One region of the Neobacillus phoenicis genome, then DNA from elsewhere that is predicted to be linked to it. Evidence: predicted binding sites of a transcription regulator. Region 1 holds the regulator's gene; each other region holds the start of a gene.
What was found. Region 1 encodes LexA, which represses DNA repair genes until DNA is damaged. Its sites were predicted from a motif close to CGAACATATGTTCG; they were not measured.

Region 1 (5,256 bases):
GCATTTGTATCAGTACCTTTTAATGTAGGTAGATCTTGACGAGTTAAAACAAGTGCAGTTGGCTTATTTGTGGATTCAACAGCCAACTTCCAAGCTGCAGCTGTTTCGTTTCCATCTGCAGGACGAATAATTGATAATCCTGGCATTGCACGTAATGCTGCAAGTTGTTCAACAGGTTCGTGTGTTGGTCCATCTTCCCCAACCGCAATACTGTCATGGGTAAATACATAGGTTACAGGTAATCCCATTAATGCAGCTAAACGAATAGCTGGACGTAAGTAATCAGAGAACACGAAGAATGTTCCACCAAATACTTTTATACCACCATGAAGAGCCATACCGTTCATAGCAGCACCCATTGCAAATTCACGAACACCGAACCAGAAATTACGTCCCTCATAGGAACCTGGCATGTAATCTTTTGATCCTTTAATCATCGTTTTGTTAGATCCTGCAAGGTCTGCGGAACCACCGATGAATATAGGAAGGTTTTTCGCAATTCCATTAAGTACTTCCCCAGATGAAGCACGGCTTGCTAGACTCTTTCCTTCACTGTAAACTGGGATATCCTTATCCCAACCAGTAGGTAATTCATTGTTTAATGCCTGCTCTAATTGAGTAGCAAGTTCAGGATATTCTTGTTTATACTGTGCAAAAAGATCGTTCCATTCTTTTTCCTTCTTCTCGCCTGTTTCAACGATAAGTTTTTGGAAGTTATCATATACTTCCTGAGGAACATGGAAATCTTCTTCGAATGTCCATTTATAAGCTTCTTTAGTAAGCTTTAGCTCATCAGCACCTAGTGGAGATCCGTGAACGCCTGAAGTACCAGCGCGGTTCGGTGACCCGAAACCAATAACGGTTCTAACTTCAATCATAGTTGGACGGTCTAGATCATTTCTAGCTTCTTCAAGTGCTTTTGCAATTTCCTCCAGATTATTTCCATCTTCTACACGAAGATATTGCCATCCGTATGAAAGGAAACGGTCTTTAACACTTTCAGAGAAAGACTTATCTAAGTCTCCATCCAATGAAATATCGTTTGAATCATATAGAACAACCAAACGACCTAATTTTAAGTGACCAGCAAGAGACGCAGCCTCAGCTGATACACCTTCCATTAAATCTCCATCACCGCAAATACTATATGTAAAGTGGTTGACTAATTCATAATTCTCTTTATTATAAACACTTGCAACATGGCGCTCCGCCATTGCCATACCTACTGCCATTGCGATCCCTTGCCCTAGTGGACCAGTAGTTGCTTCTACACCTTCTGTATGACCATACTCTGGATGTCCAGGAGTTTTACTTCCCCATTGACGGAATTGCTTAAGGTCATCCATTGATAGGTTATAGCCAGATAAATGAAGCATGCTGTATAACAATGCTGAACCATGACCTGCAGATAAAACAAAACGGTCACGGTTAAACCATTTAGGATTCTTTGGGTTATGATTCATGAAACGAGTCCATAATGTATAAGTCATTGGAGCCGCACCCATCGGCATTCCAGGATGGCCTGAGTTTGCTTTCTCGATAGCGTCAATGGAAAGCGTTCGAATTGAGGTAACAGATAAATCATCAATAGTATTAAACATGAATTACATCCTTTCTTAATCACTAGGATACTAAATACATCATTAATATTATATTGCCGATGTTTTTAATTCAACAAAAAGCATTTAAATAAGAGCCAAAAGGCATTTTGTTTCTTATTTTGACACATTAATTGTTTGTATATGTAAAAAGGGAATACAAAATGTATTCCGATTTATTAATGAAGTGTATTTTTCTTTCTAGCCTTAATTTTCTCAGGTGTTACATCATTACCTTCTGGGTCGATGAACTTTGTATTAGTTAATGTATCAAGCATACTTGAACGGAAAGTTGCTAAATACTCACTTCTTAGTTTAGATTGTTCTTTTGCTTCTGCTTCAGTTAATCCAGTTGATTTGGATTTTCTGGCAAGCTCATTTATTCTGGCCATTTTCTCTTTTGATAGCATTCAATAACCTCCCTTTCTATTAGTTGTCTGACATCTGATTTTACTAAAAATAAGACCTTCTGACAAGGCAAAAGGTCTACTCATTTTGTGCTTCTATATATTCTTGGTATCTTCTATGTACGGTAGCTTTAGAAATACTATGTCCTAAACCTCTTAATGTTGCAGCAATTTCAGAAAAAGTCATGTCATTATTCCTCATCCTAACTATTTCTTGGATGGGAACTTCAATTTTATCCCTGCCTGAAGATTCTCCAAGATTTCTTAGGTTATGTTGTGGTTGATATCCCCGTTCAACCGCTCGTTTCATTCCTCGCTTAATTTTCACATTATGAAGCTTTCGTTGGTACTCCTCGACCATACTGACAATCTGAAGAACCATTGAGTCTGATTCGGAAAGTTGTAATTCGCCATTATGGGATATGCAATACAGCTTGATGTTTTCCTTTAAAATGCAATGTAAAAGGGCAATCTTCGCATTACCTCGTCCAAGACGTGTTTCATCCTGAATTAGTAAAGCATGAACCTGTTTATCTTTTATTCGATCTAATACCTGTAGTATGCCCTCACGATCAAAATCATAGCCACTTGCTTGTTCTTTAATAATTATATCAATTTCGAATTGATGCTTATTCGCCATTTTGATTAGTTCTTCTTCCTGACGTTCCAATGAGGTTTCCTGGGTTTCTTTATTCGTACTAACACGACAATAAATAATTGCTTTCATATATATTCCCTAACTAATTTCCCGGCGCACTAGCTAGTTCCGTTGTGGAGGAAGAGTCATCTCTACTGACAGGAATGATAATTTCGTCACCAGGAAAGATTTGATCATTTACAATTTTGTTATGTTTTTTTACCCATCCCACAAATTCTTTATTTGTTAACGAATGCTGTGTAGAGTATTGGTCAGAAATTTTCCATAAGGAATCCCCTTCAGAGATTGTTACTTTTATAAACTGCTCCTCTTCATTTGAGTGGTATTGGAAGGATAGAATAATAGCAATTGAACAGCTTAACAGAATAAGAGTAATGGCATAGGAGTATTGGTTCCATAATTTTTTCATAGTATTACACCTCTAATAAGAATATATGTTCTCTTTTGATGTTTTCATTATAGTACGAACGTTTGTTTGTTGTCAACTTCATTTTCGAACTTATGTTTGTATAAAATAGGCGAACATGCTATAATAAAGACAACATTAACCAGGCGAGGTGCATTTTATGGTAAAAATATCAAAGCGGCAGCAGGATATCTTGGATTTCATTAAAGAAGAGGTCAAGAGCAAAGGTTATCCTCCTTCTGTTAGAGAAATCGGCGAAGCTGTTGGACTTGCATCCAGCTCAACTGTTCACGGTCACTTAGCACGACTTGAAAGCAAAGGTCTTATTAGACGGGATCCTACCAAACCAAGAGCCATTGAGATATTAGAAGCGGATGAAGCTGCACATATTCCGAGAAATAAGGTTGTCAACGTTCCAGTAGTTGGGAAAGTTACGGCAGGCTTACCAATCACAGCAATCGAAAATGTCGAGGAGTACTTCCCACTCCCTGAAAGCTTGGCACCAGCCGACGAACATGTATTTATGCTAGAAATCATGGGTGAAAGTATGATAGAAGCAGGAATTCTTGACGGAGATTATGTCATTGTTAAACAACAGCCAACGGCTAATAATGGTGATATTGTCGTAGCCATGACAGAGGAAGACGAAGCAACATGTAAAAGATTCTTTAAAGAAAAGGATTATATCCGTTTGCAGCCAGAAAACTCTACAATGGAACCTATTATTCTACGGAATGTCTCCATTTTAGGAAAAGTAATAGGTGTCTACCGACATATCCATTAATACAAAAGAGCTGTCACCCAACTGGTGCAGCTCTTTTTGTTCTATATATTGGGAAAAATTTCAATAATATACATTATTATGTTTAATATATTGAAAATTCAGTATATTTACTCATGATATTAGTACAGTACTTTAATATAATAGTAATACACCAAGATTTACCTTAGGTCCAAAAAATAAACGGCTTAAGGAGTGTGAGAAACAGTGTTATGGGACATTATTTTCTCTGTAGCAATTGGTGGATTGGTTGGAGTTGTTGGACATGTTCGGAAACACGGTAAAATCATCATGCCAAGGAAAACAAAAAAGTTCATTTATCTGGGTTTTCTAGAAGAATTGCTTCTAGGCGCGGTCGCCTCTCTTCTCCTCGTTTTGTACACAGAGCCTAATTCATTGGTAGAAATCATTGTTTTTTCAATCATTGCTGGCATCGGCGGTGATACAGTCTTAAATAGATTTAAAATGGTAAGCCAAGAAGGTGAGAAATAAAACTTGTTACGCTCTAGGATAGTAAAAAACCTTAGCACCCGATTATGGCGCTAAGGTTTTTTGTTTTTTGTTTTTAGTACATGCTCATGTACTGATCGCGTTCCCATTGGTGAACGACTGTACGGAACATATCCCACTCAATTTCTTTTGCTTCTACAAAGTGTTCGAAGATGTGTTCTCCAAGACCAGCTACAATTACTTCGTTAGACTTTAATTGGTCTAGCGCTTGTGCTAATGTTGCTGGAAGATCAACGATACCTTCTTCAATTCTTTCTTCCTTGCTCATAACATAGATGTTACGGTCTACTGGAGCTGGAGGAGTTAACTTGTTTTTAATTCCGTCTAGACCAGCTTTTAGAAGCACAGCCATTGCAAGGTATGGGTTTGCAGCCGGGTCAACGCTACGTACTTCAACACGAGTACTTAGTCCACGAGATGCTGGAATACGAATTAATGGTGAACGGTTTCTTGCAGACCACGCTACATAACAAGGTGCTTCGTAGCCAGGAACAAGACGCTTATAAGAGTTTACAGTTGGATTAGTTACAGCTGTAAAGCTTGGTGCGTGCTTTAGGATACCTGCAATAAATTGGCGAGCTGTATCGCTCATTTCTAAATCACCAGTTGGCTCGTAGAATGCGTTTTGACCATTTGTAAATAATGATAAGTTCATGTGCATTCCTGATCCATTTACACCGAATAATGGCTTAGGCATGAAAGTCGCGTGTAAACCATGCTTACGTGCAATTGTTTTAACTACGAGCTTAAATGTTTGGATTTGGTCACATGCTGTTAATGCATCCGCATATTTAAAGTCGATTTCGTGCTGTCCTGGAGCTACTTCATGGTGTGATGCTTCGATTTCAAAGCCCATTTCTTCTAGTTCAAGAACGATATCACGACGGCAGTTTTCA
Region 2 (5,256 bases), 2.6 Mb from region 1:
CAACCAGTTTCTCCATCGCCATGTGTACGTCATCCTTCCGCTTTAAGTTCCAATAATAGGTCACGAAGCTCGGCAGCACGTTCGAAGTTTAGTGCCTTTGCTTCTGTCTTCATCTCTTGTTCCATCGTAGCAATCAGCTTTTCTCTTTCCTTCTTGTTCATCTTGCTGAATGATGCAGCTGGTTTGTACTCTTCTTGCTCCTCTGCCGCATGTGTCGCACGTATGACATCACGGATTGCTTTTTGAATGGTCTTTGGCGTAATACCATGCTTTTCGTTATATTCTTCTTGGATGGCACGGCGCCGCCTTGTTTCGCTAATCGCTAGCTCCATCGAATTCGTCATGCGATCAGCGTACATAATGACATGCCCATTGGCATTCCGTGCTGCCCGGCCAATCGTCTGAATGAGTGATCGCTCAGAGCGGAGGAAACCTTCTTTGTCCGCATCAAGAATGGTTATGAGTGACACCTCAGGAATGTCCAGACCTTCACGGAGCAGGTTGATTCCGATAAGAACATCATATTTCCCCATTCGCAGTTCGCGGATGATTTCAATTCGTTCTAGCGTTTTTACTTCTGAATGTAAATATTGAACTTTAATCCCAATTTCTTTTAGGTAATCGGTTAGGTCCTCTGACATTTTCTTCGTCAAAGTGGTGACAAGGACACGTTCATTTTTCTTCACACGTTCTTGGATTTCCCCGATTAGGTCATCAATTTGACCCTCGATTGGTCGAACCTCAATCGTCGGATCTAAGAGTCCTGTCGGGCGAATAATTTGCTGAATCATATCCGGTGTATGCTCCAGCTCATATGGTCCAGGAGTCGCCGAAACAAAGATGGCGTTGTGAACATGCTTATCAAATTCATCAAACGTTAACGGCCGGTTATCAAGAGCCGATGGCAGACGGAAGCCGTGGTCCACGAGGACTTGTTTCCTTGCTTTGTCACCATTAAACATACCCCTGATTTGCGGCAGGGTAACATGCGACTCATCGATAATCATGAGAAAGTCTTCTGGAAAATAGTCGAGCAGGGTATACGGTGTTGAACCTGCAGGTCTTAATGTCAGGTGCCTTGAATAATTTTCAATGCCTGAACAAAAACCCATTTCTCTCATCATTTCTAAATCATAGCGGGTCCGCTGTTCGATTCGTTGGGCTTCAAGCAACTTATTGTCCGCTCGCAGCTCTTCAAGGCGTTCTTCTAGTTCTTTTTCTATGTTTTGAATGGCAACGCGCATTTTCTCTTCTCGTGTAACGAAGTGAGACGCTGGAAAAATGGCGATATGCTCGCGTTCACCAATAATTTCACCTGTGAGCGCATCCACTTCACGAATCCGGTCGATTTCATCACCGAAAAATTCTACACGCACGCAATGCTCATCACGGGAAACGGGAAAAATCTCAACAACGTCTCCTCTAACCCGAAAGGTACCGCGTTTAAAATCTATATCATTTCGTTCATATTGTATATCGACTAAGCGATGGAGCAGGTGATTGCGTTCGATTTCCATTCCGCTTCTAAGAGATAGCACCATCTCGCGGTATTCTTCAGGAGAACCGAGACCATAGATACAAGAGACACTGGCAATGATGATGACATCTTTCCGTTCAAATAGGGCAGAAGTCGCAGAGTGGCGCAATTTATCAATTTCATCGTTTATGCTTGCATCTTTTTCAATGAAGGTATCGGTTTGCGGAACATACGCTTCTGGTTGATAGTAATCATAGTAGCTGACAAAATACTCTACCGCGTTGTCCGGGAAAAATTCCTTGAACTCACTGTAAAGCTGTCCTGCTAATGTCTTGTTGTGGGCGATGACTAGGGTCGGTTTGTTTACCTCTTTAATCACGTTTGAAACGGTGAACGTCTTTCCTGTTCCTGTTGCCCCAAGGAGTGTTTGATGACGCTTTTTATTTCTAATCCCCTCGACTAATTGGCGGATTGCTTCCGGCTGATCCCCCTGTGGAGAGTACGCTGAGACTAATTCAAATTGGTCTTTCACACGATTTCCTCCCGTACTAAATAAATCACTTTTCAGCTTAAAATCTTGATAATGACCGGGATGGTGCTGGAAAGTGTATCCTCTAAATTTTCATATTAACATTCTACCACAATACCCCAAAAACAAACCAACAATATGCGAACTAGTATTCGTTTTTTTATTTTTTTAGCTCTGTTAAACAAGTCTGTTGATTTCCGCTCCAGGCGCGAGCGGTCCGCGGGCGTGCCGGGGAGCCTCCTCGTCGCTTCGCTCCTGCGGGGTCTCCCCTGCCCCGTACTCCCGCAGGAGTCTTCGCGCCTTCCACTCCAATCAACAGAGTCCAAAAATCAATTTATGCTATAACATAGCCTAACGAATAAAAAAAGCCTGCCAGTTTCCTGACAGACTACGTTGATTTGTTAGATTACTAGGTCTTCTTTACTGATCTTGGCTTCATTTTAGCAGCCAGCCAGAAACCGGCGGTCAATGAGAAAGCATCGATGACGATTAACACGAAGGTATTTGTATACCCTTTATATACAGAGGCAGCAATCAGTGCAACCGTTAAAACTAGGCCGATTAGTCGATTATAAGTGACCCGTGTAAAAAGCAGGACTAGTAACCCTGGCAAAATAAATGCCGACAAGTATTCAATAACATTTACCAATGGGTACACCTCATTCAATAAATTTCTGTTAATTAATTCTAGAAATTTATCAACAAAATTGCAACAAAAATATTAATTTCAGCGGCCCTTATGATCCATGCTTCATTTGAGACGCTGCTTCTTTCTGACTTGTCATCAGGCTTACTAGTACAAAACAAAGAAATGAGAGCACGATTGGCATAACTACAGTATGAAGACCAAAGGCATTTGGATGAAAACGATCTAATAGAATATAAGACCCCATTCCCACAACCATGGATGTTATCGCTCCATGCTTATTTCCCTTACTCCAATACAAACCTAAAACAACAGGCCAAATAAAGACTGATTCAAGACCGCCGAACGAGAATAAATTAAGCCAGACAATTAAATCAGGTGGACTTAAAGCAAGCAGGATCACAAGAATTCCAATCACCGCCGTGACACCGAAGCTGACTTTTTTTACATGGTTGTCTTCTGCATGTGGCTTGATGTAATTTAGATAAACATCTTTTACTAATGCAGAACTTACAAGAATTAATAAGGCATCTACCGTGGACATGATCGCTGCCATAGGAGCCGCAAGGACAATACCTGCAACATATGGTGGTAAGACCTTCATCGACAACAACGGCATAACGGTATCACCAATTTTCACATTCGGAAGAACTGGCCGGGCAAAGACACCAATTAAATGCATGCCCAGCATGATAAAGCCGACCACAATAGTACCAATTATGATTGCACTGTGCATGGCCTTGGAATTTTTATAGGACATCGCACGCACCGTAATTTGCGGTAAGCCGACCACACCGACCCCTACCAAAATCCAAAAAGATGAAACGTAGGCCGGAGTCAGATTATGTTGGGCACCAAACGGGCTGATCAGGTTGGGATTCTCTGCGGCTAAATCAGAAATAATTTTGGGTATTCCGCCTCCAGCCTTAATGGTTGCAATCAGCAGAATCAATGTCCCTATAAACATCACAACGCCTTGAACCGTATCCGTTAACGCAACCGCTCGGAATCCGCCAACAATCACGAATACAAGGACCGAAAATGCAAAAATAAGCAGTGCGGTTTTATAGGAAAGGCCTGTTAAGCTTTCAACCAGTCGGGCTCCGCCAATCCACTGGGCTGTCATTGAGGAAAAAAGAAAAATAATAATACTTGCTGCAGAAAGTAACACGACTGTTTTGCTTTTATACCGCTCTTTCAGGAAGTCTATTAATGTGATAGCTTTATACTGCCGAGCGACTATCGCGAATTTCTTTCCTAATACCATTAAAGTAAAATAACCGGTTGCCAGTTGAGCCATCGCTAGCAAGACCCAGCCTAATCCCTGGGTATAGGCAATCCCTGGGCCCCCAATAAAGCTGCTGGCGCTTCCGTATGTAGCAACCATCGTCATGGCAAGAATAAAGCCACCCATTTGGCGTTCCCCTAAAAAGTACTCCTCTAGGAATGAATTCGATTTAATCACAATTTTGTTTGACCAAAGACCGATGGCAAAAATAATGAGTAAGAAGATGATCAATGGTGTGATAACGGGCCAGTTCACTCGCTCTCCCTCTCTTCCTCTTCAAAGGGTACATCTTTGAATAAAAATTTGATGGTCAAAATAACCAGTATGACCATTACAATAAAGCCAACAATACAGCTGTAAAAGAACCAAGCAGGAAGTCCAAATATGTATGAGTAATTGTTGACGTTACCTGAGCCAAGGCCATAGCCAAAGCCATACCACCAGATAAAATTAATGAGAACAAGGATGACACCTATCAATGCTTCTTTATGTGCAATCTTAAAACGCTTGTCCTCTGGATTGACTGTTTTTTTCAACAGTACTCCCCCTCTGATATTTTCATATTATGTTTCACTAATATTGAACATTTTACCAAACATAGTGGATAAATAAAGAAAAAACTAATGAGAATGTGTCTAGTGGGACGAATCTCATTAGCCTTAATCATGTTTCATTTTAAGATAATTATTAAAGAATTAACATTATAAAGACCAATAGGTTAATGTATCAAAAATACCTAATAACAGCATTAGAACACCTGCGCTCCATTGACTGACCCTTCCAAACTTTCTCCCCTTTTTCATAATCACGCCGCTACCACCGAGGTACACAAATGAAATGTCCCTTTAAATTTAATAAAGCCTAACATTAATAAACCAACTAATATTAATAAAGGTCCCATTATCTTTCGAAGCCACGGAAAATATAACGTTAGATTTTGTTCAATTTCTCTACCCAGCAACCACACCAACGCACCTAATAATGAAAATGCTACTATTTTACCTAGAGTAAAACTTATAACATCCTTCCATGCTATTTTTCTTTGAATAGAACGATTGCCATAAAGGGTTACAGTACTAATATTTCCCGTAAGCTGACAAGGAGCAAGGGCCCCTACTAACCCTAAGATTAAAGCAAAAACGATCGGCCACGATTCTAAGCTATTTGCCATGTTAAAAAACGGTTCACTTAATACTCCACTTATCTTACTCAATAAACTATACAATCGAATCACCTATAATCAATAGATTTATAACAAACCATAACATAAAATCGTGCAGAAAATATGGAGACTTCCTTACAAAATAAGAAAGAGA
Region 3 (5,256 bases), 1.8 Mb from region 1:
TATCATTATTTCTCATGGCGTAACGGAAACGAAAATTAATTCGATTAAATATGCGAACCTCTTTCTAGAGAGAGGGTTTAATGCCTTCATTTACGACCATCGCCGTCACGGAGAATCCGGTGGAAAAACAACCAGCTTTGGTCACTATGAAAAATTTGACCTAAAAACGGTTGTAGATTGGCTAAAAAAAGAAAAAGGACCGAACCTTGAGCTTGGCATTCACGGGGAATCCATGGGAGCCGCTACCATGCTGTTGTACGCGGGGCTCCTTGAGGATGGGGCTGACTTTTACATTGCAGATTGCCCATTTTCTGATTTTAAGGAGCAGCTTGCCTATCTCATAAAAAAAGACTTTAAGCTACTACCCGGACTGTTACTTCCGATTGGTGATATTCTATTGCGTTTTCGAGACAAGTATTCCATTCGACACGTATCGCCCATTTCGGTTATTGAAAATATTAAACACCCCGTTCTGTTCATTCACAGTCAAAAGGACGATTTTATTCTCCCTACCATGTCAAAGGACTTATTTGAGCAAAAAAAGGGCCCTAAAATGTTATACCTGGCTGAAAATGGACGGCATGCACAGTCCTTTAACGAAAACCGTGCCGATTATGAGCGAGTTATCGATGAATTCTTGGAGACATATGTTCATCCCTCCATTTAAAAAAACAGACTGTCCACTTGGGGATCAGTCTGTTTTTTCTTTAATCATTAGACTCATACGTCCATTTAAGATTTGCTGTGGACTTTTTAGTTGAAAACAATTAGCGGTTTGAGAAAAGTCAATTTTCATATCATCGTCTAAAAAAACAGTTTTCGCTTTTTCTACATATACCGGTCGATCATTTGTTTCGATAGCCAAGTCGTCATCTTGATCTATTGCCGGTACAAACCACAGGGCGATTACCCCATTTACCGCGCACCCGCAGCCATCTGTATCGTATTTTAATTTTAAAAACCCTTTGCGGTCCGCTGTTCTTTCATTTATTTTCTCTATTGCTGCCGCTGTTATATCGATTTGCATGATTAATTCCCCTTTTTTAAGCATATCGTGATTGTAGCATAGGTTGTAAGGGATTCTTATTATTTTTGCTCATCTTTTGTTGCATTTTCCTTATATTCCAGTTATTCTCAAGATTAATACGAAATTCCAAAAGGGGTGTTTGCTATGTCAAAAGTACAAATCAAAGTAAATGATAACGGTTCATTACGAATTACAGGTGATGTAGAATTGCTTGATGGCGAAGGTAATGTATATCCATCAAAACCAGCCTTTTCCCTCTGCCGCTGTGGATTATCAAACAACAAGCCATACTGTGACGGCTCACATAAAGGGAAATTTGACTCTCAAGTTCGTGTTCCTAAAGAGGATTAGGATAATGGGCGGCCTTCAACAGGGGCCGCTTTTTGTTTTTCACAAATCGGTCAGTCTGATATCGGCAATATCCATAATGGGAATGCGATGTATCTCTTCAAAGCGGTCAACGATATGAAGTCTTTGCAGCAGTTCATCCCAGTAATGGATTTTTCCAATGACAATTTCATAGTTTCGATTCCGATAGTGAGTAACGGTAACGAACTGGTCGAACTCGATTGCTTCCGAAAGAGTCTCATTCATGAGCTCCAGTTGCTGTTCATCCATTTCCCGTTTTTGTTCAAATCCATCTTCCTTCACCCAATCCCTAAGCAATTTCACATGCTCGGGAAGCATCATCGACGTCCACTTGATCCTCCCACGGTCGCGAATCATACGCTCTCCTTCTTTCGTTACATTTTATGTCCCCCAACCAATGTGGCACGATGCTTGGCTGTTCCTGCAGCTGTATAAGAAACTGCGCGCAACAGAGATCCTGCACCGAAGCGTCTCCGGACAGCATCCACCACATAGCCAAGCTCTCGTCTCTTATAGGCACCCCTGTCAAAAAGATCGAGTTGCAGCTCACGGTCATCAACAATGTTGCCGATAGAAATAGAAATTTGCCGTACTGTCTTTCCCGTATAGTACTCATGAAATAATTCCAGACAGACACGGTAAAGCTCCATCGTTACATTTGTGGGCTGATGAATGGTTCTTGAACGATGAAAACCGCCGCCAAATTCATCTTGACTGTATCCTACTCCAAGACTAATCGTTCTCCCTGCCTTTCGATGTGTTCTTGCTCTTCGTGCCACCTCTTCACAGATTTCTAACATGACAGCCTTAATCTCCTCTTCCTCTTTATAATCTCTTAAGAGAATTTGGCTTTTTCCGAAGCTGATTTGCCCTTGGATAATGGTTGCTCCTAAATCAGAGAGATCCACTCCCCAGGCATGATAATATAACTGATTTCCCATAATTCCGAATTTCTTTTCCAGCGTTTCCAAATCATAGCGGGCCAGCTGCCCGACAGTAAAAATCCCCATACTATTTAATGTTTTTTCCACACGTCTGCCAATACCCCACATTTCTCTAAGCGGTGATACCTTCCAAAGCTTTGTTTGGACGTCCTCGTATGTCCACTCTGCCACGCCTTTTTTCTTTGCATCAAGATCAAGACAAAGCTTTGCCATTAACATATTGGGACCAATCCCCACTGCACAGGGCAGCTGAAATTCCCGCTCAATATCATCCTTTATTTTCTGAGCAATGGTATGGGCATCTCCCCATAAATGATCAGCCCCATCGACTTTAATGAAACTTTCATCGACACTATACGTATGGATGGCCTCTTTTGGTACATACCGGTTAAACACGCGCGAAATTTCCGTAGAAATACGTAAATAGGTTGCCATTTTCGGCTCAACAATTTGGATTCTTGGATCATTTGGAATCTCAAACATTCGCGATCCCGTTTTAATCCCGAATTCTTTTTTCAATCGCGGCGAAGCAGCAAGTACTATACTCCCTTGACGTTCTTTGTTACCGCAAACAGCTAAATAGCAATTCAAAGGGTCGAGGCCAAGCATGACAGCTGAGCAGCTTGCATAAAAGCTTTTCATGTCCACACATAAAATTTTATTTTGCGGAAGCGTACTGTAATCGACCATGGAGTTTCCCTCACACTTTATTATTCGAACATCTGTTCTTAATTATTATATTCCTAATCATAAGCGAATATGCGTTCGTATTCAATGGGAATTTTTTGACAAGTTTTCGTATAGAGATTAGCTAAAAAACCGTTATAATAGGAGTGAGGTGTATTTTTGTGGAGAAAAAGCTGATTAAGAAAATGATTTTAAACTGTCTGAAACAGTATTATTCAACTGAATCCATGCCCATTGGGGAAAAAGATTTGGAGAATCTGCTCAATAAAATTTTGCTAGTAAAAGAAGAAGAACCAAAAGCAGATTTACATGAAATCATAAATGACACCGTTTATGATTTCTTAGCTGGATGAAATCTAGGCAAAATAAAAAGCCTCAAAATAGAGGCCGATTAATTAAAACTATTTTGAATTAAACGCCCGCTTGCCAAGGCGCTCAAACAACCGTGGAAAAAGAACATAAACCACGCTTCCCATGTTCATCCAGCGCGGCAAATTGATTTCTCTTGTTTTCGTCAGCATGCTGTCAACCACCTTACTTGCAACATATTCAGGCTGAAGCATGTATCGCTGCACATTTTTTACGTATGTCCCTTGTTCATCTGCAATGTCAAAAAAATTAGTAGCGATTGGTCCTGGATTAACGGCTGTTACGAGCACATTGTAATCCGCAAGTTCCATTCTTAGTGCATTCGTATAGCCAAGAACGGCATGTTTAGTAGCTGAGTATACACTTGATTTTGGTGTAGCAATCTTCCCTGCCTGCGAGGCAATATTGATGATATGACCAGAACGTCTCTCCCGCATTTTCGGCAGCACCATGTTCGTACACGCCATCAGCCCCACTACATTCACATCGAACATACCCTTGATTTCATCCATTGTTGCTTTATGCGCTTCACGAAAAATGCCGAAGCCTGCATTATTGACAAGGATATCAACCTGACCAATCGTTTCAAAAATCTGCTTAAATACCTTCTCTACCTGTACCGTGTCAGATACATCAAGCTGAAAAACATTCACGTTAACTTGATGGGTTTCCTTCAGTTCAACTTTAAACTTCTCAAGCTTATCTATACTTCTTGCCAGTAATACAAGGTTAGCACCACTTGCTGCACAAAGCCTAGCGATTTCTGCACCGATTCCTCCCGATGCACCGGTAATCACAATATTTTTTTCTTTTAGTAGTTCCCTTCCCACATGAACACCTCTACTCGCTACTCCCGTTACTCGATCTTCAGATCGCCTTGTAGAGAACGGGCTGTTTTTCGTTACTACTAATTTCGCCGATAGAGGCTAAATAGTCAAGTTGAGCGACCGTTTCTGATATGGTTAGCATGAGTTCACGCTGATAGACAGTCGGAAAAAGGCGTTGACAAATTTCAAATACAGAGAGTTCCTCTTCTTGCAGCCAGTTTTTAACAGTCATCGCCCGCTCATGCTGCCTTGTGAGTCGTTTTTCAATAAGCGCTTCTAATTCATACACTTCTTCACCGTGCCCGGTGTACACACACTGAATAGGATACGCCAACAAGTTTTTCATCGAATCGTTATGCTGAAGCTGCGGCTTTGGTCTTTCTGTTTCACCAGGTGCAGGCGGCTCAAGCAATGGATTTGGTGAAATATGAGCCAAAATTAAATCACCACCAATTAATACTCCATCCTTTTCTCGGAAGAGAGCAATTTGACTTTGAGCATGACCAGGCGTTTCAATGACCTCCCACTCACTAAGCCCTAATGGCCTCATCCCCTCAGAAAGATGTCCCGTTAGGGAACGATTACAAGAATACTTCAGCGTTTTTCTAAGCTTAGAAAGGAACGGAAAATACTCCTCAGGAAGCCCAAATTCTTTAAAATATAAGCGAAAGAAAGTCTCTTGTTCTTGAAAAAAGGCTTCTGTCGGGTTGATCCACCGTTCATTCAACAGATGACCATAAACCTCTACAGAAGCAGGGAAAAAGTCTAGTCCTCCTGCATGGTCGGGGTGATGATGCGTTAAGATCACTTGTTCAATATCATCCGGATGTATATGTAATTCTGCCAACTGTTCTTTTAATGAATTCCAAGATTCCTCTGTTTTCACTCCCACGTCAACGAGTGTTAACCTCTCTCCTTTAATCAAAAAAACATTCACATCTCCAACAGGAAATGGTGTTGGTAAGGTAATTTTAGCAATTCCATTTTTCCATTCTGTCATAATGAAAACCCCTTAATATTATTGTTAAATAAG

Region 2: a site for LexA is predicted at 2,148-2,161, ahead of uvrB (excinuclease ABC subunit UvrB). Genes of this name have one in related genera too.
Region 3: a site for LexA is predicted at 3,095-3,108, ahead of AA0X95_RS11620 (DNA polymerase thumb domain-containing protein). Genes of this name have one in related genera too.

What each region holds. Positions count from the first base shown of each region.
Region 1 is NZ_CP154847.1:4,005,156-4,010,411, forward strand. It holds gene tkt (transketolase) at 1-1,601, opposite strand, end outside; gene AA0X95_RS20600 (DUF896 domain-containing protein) at 1,778-2,008, opposite strand; gene AA0X95_RS20605 (recombinase family protein) at 2,085-2,732, opposite strand; gene AA0X95_RS20610 (LysM peptidoglycan-binding domain-containing protein) at 2,746-3,072, opposite strand; gene lexA (transcriptional repressor LexA) at 3,230-3,853, shown strand; gene AA0X95_RS20620 (DUF4257 domain-containing protein) at 4,058-4,342, shown strand; gene glnA (type I glutamate--ammonia ligase) at 4,416-5,256, opposite strand, start outside.
Region 2 is NZ_CP154847.1:1,409,540-1,414,795, reverse strand. It holds gene uvrA (excinuclease ABC subunit UvrA) at 1-22, opposite strand, end outside; gene uvrB (excinuclease ABC subunit UvrB) at 30-2,009, opposite strand; gene AA0X95_RS07230 (CsbA family protein) at 2,416-2,655, opposite strand; gene panF (sodium/pantothenate symporter) at 2,744-4,195, opposite strand; gene AA0X95_RS07220 (YhdT family protein) at 4,192-4,476, opposite strand; partial or broken gene AA0X95_RS07215 (sulfite exporter TauE/SafE family protein) at 4,642-5,165, opposite strand.
Region 3 is NZ_CP154847.1:2,254,220-2,259,475, reverse strand. It holds gene AA0X95_RS11640 (alpha/beta hydrolase) at 1-667, shown strand, start outside; gene AA0X95_RS11635 (iron-sulfur cluster biosynthesis family protein) at 692-1,027, opposite strand; gene AA0X95_RS11630 (CDGSH iron-sulfur domain-containing protein) at 1,172-1,378, shown strand; gene AA0X95_RS11625 (YolD-like family protein) at 1,418-1,753, opposite strand; gene AA0X95_RS11620 (DNA polymerase thumb domain-containing protein) at 1,771-3,030, opposite strand; gene AA0X95_RS11615 (YqzH family protein) at 3,189-3,380, shown strand; gene AA0X95_RS11610 (SDR family NAD(P)-dependent oxidoreductase) at 3,429-4,226, opposite strand; gene AA0X95_RS11605 (MBL fold metallo-hydrolase) at 4,264-5,223, opposite strand.